2 regions of the Streptomyces sp. NPDC088762 genome follow, and region 1 is predicted to be linked to the other one. Evidence: predicted binding sites of a transcription regulator. Region 1 holds the regulator's gene; the other holds the start of a gene.
The links. The regulator HrcA, encoded in region 1, represses chaperone genes, less so after heat shock. The targets are predictions, from matches to a motif close to TTNGCACTCNGNNNNNCNGAGTGCNAA.
Positions count from the first base shown of each region.

Region 2: groES (co-chaperone GroES) is a predicted target of HrcA. The motif match lies at 1,125-1,151, and genes of this name have one in related genera.

Region 1 covers NZ_JBIVKT010000018.1:76,596-79,981, reverse strand. Annotated here, with positions in the region: gene ACIP5M_RS30510 (DUF3097 domain-containing protein) at 1-71, opposite strand, end outside; gene ACIP5M_RS30505 (MBL fold metallo-hydrolase) at 100-825, opposite strand; gene hrcA (heat-inducible transcriptional repressor HrcA) at 972-1,988, shown strand; gene dnaJ (molecular chaperone DnaJ) at 1,989-3,128, shown strand; gene ACIP5M_RS30490 (nitronate monooxygenase) at 3,297-3,386, shown strand, end outside.
Region 2 covers NZ_JBIVKT010000016.1:181,862-185,247, reverse strand. Annotated here, with positions in the region: gene ACIP5M_RS29320 (FtsW/RodA/SpoVE family cell cycle protein) at 1-820, opposite strand, end outside; gene groES (co-chaperone GroES) at 1,295-1,603, shown strand; gene groL (chaperonin GroEL) at 1,735-3,363, shown strand.

The sequences.
Region 1 (3,386 bases):
TCGGCCGGCACTTCCGGCACGGCCTTGGGGCGCTTCCACTGCGGGGTCAGGTCGGGGGAGTACTCGCGCATCCGGCCGACACTAGGAGAGCCGCGGCCGTCACGTCTCCGACACGCCGAAACGGGCGGCCAGTGTGGCGCGTTGCGCACGCACGAAGCCCGCGTCGACCACCGCTCCGTGACCCGGCACGTACAGCGCGTCCTCGCCGCCCAGCGACAGCAGCCGGTCCAGGGCCGCGGGCCACTGCCGCGGCACGGCGTCTGTGCCCGCCTGCGGCTCGCCGGACTCCTCCACCAGGTCCCCGCAGAACACCGCCTCCCGCTCGCCGGGTACGCAGACGGCCAGGTCGTGCCCGGTGTGGCCCGGTCCCACGTTGGCGAGCAGCACCTGCACCCCGCCCAGGTCCAGCGTCCACTCCCCGGACACCAGGTGCTTCGGCAGCACCAGCAGGTCCACCGCCTCCGCGGCCTCCGCCTCGGCCAGGCCGTGGCGGACCGCGTCCGCGCGCAGCGCCTCCCGACCCGTCGACAGCAGCGCGTCGAGTCCGACCGCACCGTAGAACTCGGCCCCCGCGAAGGCGGCCCCGCCCAGTACGTGATCGAAATGGCCGTGCGTGAATGCGATATGGGTCACGTGCCGTCCGGTCAGCCGCTCCGCCTCGGCCCGCACCGCGGCACCCTCCCGCAGGCAGGAACCGGGGTCGATCAGGAGCACCGACTCGTCCCCCACCACCAGCCCCACCGTGCAATCCCACACCGGAAGCCGCCTCCGGCCGGTCCGCCCGGTCAGCCGTTCCCAGCCCGCCTCTTCCCAACGCACGTCCATGCCGCGACGCTACCCTGGCGGGCCTCCCTTGCCAGGGTCTTACTACCCGGCCGTACACTGAGCGGGGGGATCTCTGGCACTCGAACGATCAGAGTGCCAACGAACTGCCCACGAACAAGGCAACGGACCAGCTGGAGGTGCGCGCGATGCTCAGCGAACGCAGACTCGAAGTGCTGCGCGCCATCGTCCAGGACTACGTCGGGACGGAGGAGCCCGTCGGCTCCAAGGCGCTCACCGAGCGGCACCGTCTCGGCGTCTCGCCCGCCACCGTGCGCAACGACATGGCCGTGCTGGAGGAAGAGGGCTACATCGCCCAGCCCCACACCAGCGCCGGCCGGATCCCCACCGACAAGGGCTACCGGCTCTTCGTCGACAAGCTGGCGGGGGTCAAACCGCTGTCGTCGCCCGAGCGCCGCGCCATCCAGAACTTCCTCGACGGCGCCGTCGACCTGGACGACGTGGTCGGCCGCACCGTGCGGCTGCTCGCGCAGCTCACCCGGCAGGTCGCGGTCGTCCAGTACCCCTCGCTGACGCGCTCCACCGTGCGCCACGTCGAGCTGCTGTCGCTGGCCCCGGCCCGGCTGATGCTCGTACTGATCACGGACACCGGGCGCGTCGAGCAGCGGCTGATCGACTGCCCGGCGCCCTTCGGCGAGACCTCGCTGGCGGATCTGCGGGCCCGGCTCAACAGCAGGGTCGTCGGCCGCCGGTTCACCGATGTCCCCCCACTCGTCCAGGACCTCCCCGAATCCTTCGAGGCCGAGGACCGCGGCACCGTCTCCACCGTGCTCGCGACGCTCCTCGAAACCCTGGTCGAGGAAGCCGAGGAGCGGCTGATGATCGGCGGCACCGCCAATCTCACGCGCTTCGGACACGATTTTCCCCTGACGATCAGGCCGGTGCTCGAGGCGCTGGAGGAGCAGGTCGTGCTCCTCAAGCTGCTCGGCGAGGCCAATGAGTCGGGAATGGCCGTACGGATCGGGCATGAGAACGCCTACGAGGGGCTGAACTCCACGTCGGTCGTCTCGGTCGGTTACGGTTCGGGCGGCGAAACCGTCGCCAAGCTCGGCGTGGTCGGACCGACCCGCATGGACTACCCCGGAACGATGGGAGCGGTACGCGCAGTGGCACGTTACGTCGGACAGATCCTGGCGGAGTCGTAAGTGGCCACGGACTACTACGCCGTTCTCGGCGTGCGCCGCGACGCATCGCAGGACGAGATCAAGAAGGCATTCCGGCGGCTTGCGCGCGAGCTGCACCCGGATGTGAACCCCGATCCCAAGACGCAAGAGCGTTTCAAGGAGATCAACGCCGCCTACGAGGTCCTCTCGGACCCGCAGAAGAAGCAGGTCTACGACCTCGGCGGCGACCCGCTCTCCTCCTCGGGCGGTGGCGGCGGAGCCGGCGGCTTCGGCGCGGGCGGCTTCGGCAACTTCTCCGACATCATGGACGCCTTCTTCGGCCAGGCCTCGCAGCGCGGCCCGCGCTCGCGGACCCGCCGCGGCCAGGACGCCATGATCCGCCTGGACCTGGAGCTGGACGAGGCGGCCTTCGGGACCCAAAAGGACATCCAGGTCGACACGGCCGTCGTCTGCACCACCTGCTCCGGTGAGGGCGCCGCCCCCGGCACCTCGGCGCAGACGTGTGACATGTGCCGCGGCCGCGGTGAGGTCTCGCAGGTCACCCGGTCCTTCCTGGGCCAGGTCATGACCTCGCGCCCCTGCCCGCAGTGCCAGGGCTTCGGCACCGTGGTCCCCACCCCGTGCCCCGAGTGCGCGGGCGACGGCCGGGTCCGCTCCCGCCGCAGCCTCAAGGTCAAGATCCCGGCCGGCGTCGAGAACGGCACCCGGATCCAGCTCTCGGGCGAGGGTGAGGTCGGCCCCGGCGGCGGCCCCGCCGGCGACCTGTACGTGGAGATCCACGAGCTGCCGCACCCGACCTTCCAGCGGCGCGGGGACGACCTGCACTGCACGGTCACCATCCCCATGACGGCGGCGGCCCTGGGCACCAAGTGCCCGCTGGAGACGCTGGACGGCATGGAGGAGATCGACATCCGGCCCGGCACCGGGTCGGGGCAGTCGATCCCGCTGCACGGGCGGGGCGTCACGCACCTGCGGGGCGGCGGGCGCGGGGACCTGATCGTCCACGTCGAGGTCACCACCCCGACCAAGCTGGACGCCCAGCAGGAGGAACTGCTGCGCCAGCTGGCGAAGCTGCGCGGCGAGGAGCGCCCGATGGGCCAGTTCGCGCCGGGGCAGCAGGGCCTGTTCAGCCGCCTGAAGGACGCGTTCAACGGCCGCTGACCGGCCCGCGATCCGATACGCCGAGCCCGGCCGGGGACGCCCCCGGCCGGGCTCGCCGCATCCCCCGGCCGGGCCCGCCGCAGCCGTTCCGGCCACGCCGGGAAGCGGACTATGCCAGGCGAATGCGGTGATTCGGCCCCCTGAGCGGGACATGGCACGATGCAGTCCATGTCCACCGCACCGAACGGTCTCTGCCGCCATCCGATCGTGCAGGCTCCCATGGCGGGCGGCGCCTCCTGTCCTCCCCTCGTCGCCGCC
Region 2 (3,386 bases), on a different contig from region 1:
CGAAGGCGCCCACCGCCGCCATGAGCAGGCCGCACACGATCCAGCCGGTGCGCTCGGTGGCCACGTAGAGCATCACCACGAAGACGCCGAAGAAGATCAGCGACGTGCCGAGGTCGCGTTCGAAGACCAGCACCAGCATGGAGACGATCCACACGGTGATGATCGGACCGAGCTGGCGCATCGGGGGCAGCCGCATGCCGAGGAACTTCCGGCCGGTCAGGGCCAGCGAGTCCCGGTGGATGACGAGGTACCCAGCGAAGAAGATCGCGATCATGATCTTCACGAACTCGCCGGGCTGGAGCGAGAAGCCGAAGAGGATGATCCAGCGCTTGGCGCCGTACGTGTCGGCGCCGAAGAACGCCGGCGCGATCAGCAGCACCAGCGCGACGGCCATCGTGATGTAGATGAAGCGCTGCAGCAGCCGGTGGTCGCGCAGCAGCCCCACCACCAGGAGGCAGGCGGCGACCCCGACCACCGTCCACATCAGCTGGCCGGGCGCGTTCGCGTCCGAGTTGTACCGCTCGATGTACCCCTGGTCGAGCCGGTGGATCAGTACCAGCCCGAGCCCGGTCAGCAGCATGGCGAGCGGGAAGACCAGCGGATCCGCGTACGCCGCGAACCGGCGGATGCCCAGGTGCCCCACGAGGGAGAGCAGCGACAGGCTGATCGCGAAGCCGGTGAGGTTGGGCGGCAGCTCGCCGTTCATGGCGAGGCCGGCGCAGGCGTGGCCGAAGACGGCGATGGCGACGACGAAGAGCAGGAGCAGCGCCTCGGTGCGGCGGCGGGCGCCCGCCGTCGTCAGGGGTTTCAGTCCTCGCACGGGAAGCCGCCACGATCCGCGGGGGCGGACGGGGGCGGCGGCGGGGGTGATGCCTCTCGCGGGGCGGAGGCGGCGCCCGGTGCGCTCGGGCTCGCGTAGGCCTGGGGCCCGGTCTGCTCGGCAATGAGGCGCTTTATCTTCATATCGTCTACGACGAAGATGCCCTCGTCGTGGTTCCTTCGAGCCCCAGGAGGGGGCTGGGCGGGACCCCGCGGCAGGGCTGGCCGAAGCCTGTCCCGTCGCCCCGGCACCCCTCGACGGGAGGGGTGCGGAGGGTGCGGGATGACGCCATTGGCGGCGAGAATTGGCACTCCGCTTGACCGAGTGCTAATCGCCGGAATAGTGTCGCACCTGGCACTCGCCCCGGGTGAGTGCCAACACAGCGACAGGCAGGTCCGGCACCCGCGACGACGGATCGACCTGGTCGCCACCTCAGACAGTTAACCCCGGATCTCCGAAGGGGGAGGTCGGATCGTGACGACCGCCAGCTCCAAGGTTGCCATCAAGCCGCTTGAGGACCGCATCGTGGTCCAGCCGCTCGACGCCGAGCAGACCACGGCCTCCGGCCTGGTCATCCCGGACACCGCGAAGGAGAAGCCCCAGGAGGGCGTCGTCCTCGCCGTGGGCCCGGGCCGCTTCGAGGACGGCCAGCGTCTCCCGCTGGACGTCAGCGTCGGCGACATCGTGCTGTACAGCAAGTACGGCGGCACCGAAGTGAAGTACAGCGGCGAGGAGTACCTCGTCCTCTCGGCTCGCGACGTGCTCGCGATCGTCGAGAAGTAATCGCTTCTCCAGTTTTGCTTTGAGCTGCGCCCCTGGTCACCCTGCTGATGCCGGGGGGCGAGGGGCGCAGTTCGTTCTAGGCGGTCGCGGTGAGCGGCCGAGGATCGCAACGAGAGGGCTGAACCGCTCCCATGCCGAAGATTCTGAAGTTCGATGAGGACGCCCGTCGCGCCCTCGAGCGCGGCGTCAACAAGCTCGCCGACACGGTCAAGGTGACGATCGGCCCCAAGGGCCGCAACGTCGTCATCGACAAGAAGTTCGGTGCCCCCACCATCACCAACGACGGTGTCACCATCGCTCGCGAGGTCGAGCTGGACGACCCGTACGAGAACCTGGGCGCCCAGCTCGTGAAGGAGGTGGCGACCAAGACCAACGACATCGCGGGTGACGGCACCACCACCGCCACCGTGCTGGCGCAGGCGCTGGTCCGCGAGGGTCTGCGCAACGTCGCCGCGGGCGCCTCCCCGGCCGCCCTGAAGAAGGGCATCGACGCCGCGGTCAAGGCCGTGTCCGAGGACCTCCTCGCGACCGCCCGTCCGATCGACGACAAGTCCGACATCGCCGCCGTGGCCGCGCTCTCCGCGCAGGACACCCAGGTCGGCGAGCTCATCGCCGAGGCGATGGACAAGGTCGGCAAGGACGGTGTCATCACCGTCGAGGAGTCCAACGCCTTCGGCCTGGAGCTGGAGTTCACCGAGGGCATGGCCTTCGACAAGGGCTACCTCTCCCCCTACATGGTCTCCGACCAGGAGCGTATGGAGGCCGTCCTCGACGACCCGTACATCCTGATCAACCAGGGCAAGATCTCCTCCATCCAGGACCTCCTGCCGCTGCTCGAGAAGGTCATCCAGGCCGGCGCCTCGAAGCCGCTGCTGATCATCGCCGAGGACGTCGAGGGCGAGGCGCTCTCCACCCTCGTCGTCAACAAGATCCGCGGCACCTTCAACGCGGTCGCCGTCAAGGCCCCCGGCTTCGGTGACCGCCGCAAGGCGATGCTCCAGGACATGGCCACCCTCACCGGTGCCACCGTCATCGCCGAGGAGGTCGGCCTCAAGCTCGACCAGGCCGGTCTGGACGTGCTGGGCACCGCCCGCCGCGTCACGATCTCCAAGGACGACACGACCATCGTCGACGGTGGCGGCAGCCACGAGGACGTTCTCGGCCGCGTCAACCAGATCAAGGCCGAGATCGAGTCCACGGACTCCGACTGGGACCGCGAGAAGCTGCAGGAGCGCCTGGCGAAGCTCGCCGGCGGCGTCTGCGTCATCAAGGTCGGCGCCGCCACCGAGGTGGAGCTGAAGGAGAAGAAGCACCGTCTCGAGGACGCCATCTCGGCGACCCGCGCCGCGGTCGAGGAGGGCATCGTCTCCGGCGGTGGCTCCGCGCTCGTCCACGCCGTCAAGGTCCTCGAGGGCAACCTCGGCCTGACCGGCGACGAGGCCACCGGTGTCGCGGTCGTGCGCCGCGCCGCCGTCGAGCCGCTGCGCTGGATCGCCGAGAACGCCGGTCTCGAGGGTTACGTCATCACCTCGAAGGTCGCCGAGCTCGAGAAGGGCCAGGGCTTCAACGCCGCCACCGGCGAGTACGGCGACCTGGTCAAGGCCGGCGTCATCGACCCGGTGAAGGTGACCCGCTCCGCGCTGGAGAACGCCGCTTCCATCGCCTCCCTGCTGCTCACGACCGAGACCCTGGTCGTCGAGAAGCCGGCCGAGGAAGAGGCCGAGGCCGGTCACGGCCACGGTCACGGCCACAGCCACTGACGCTGCGCCCGCGCATACGAGAG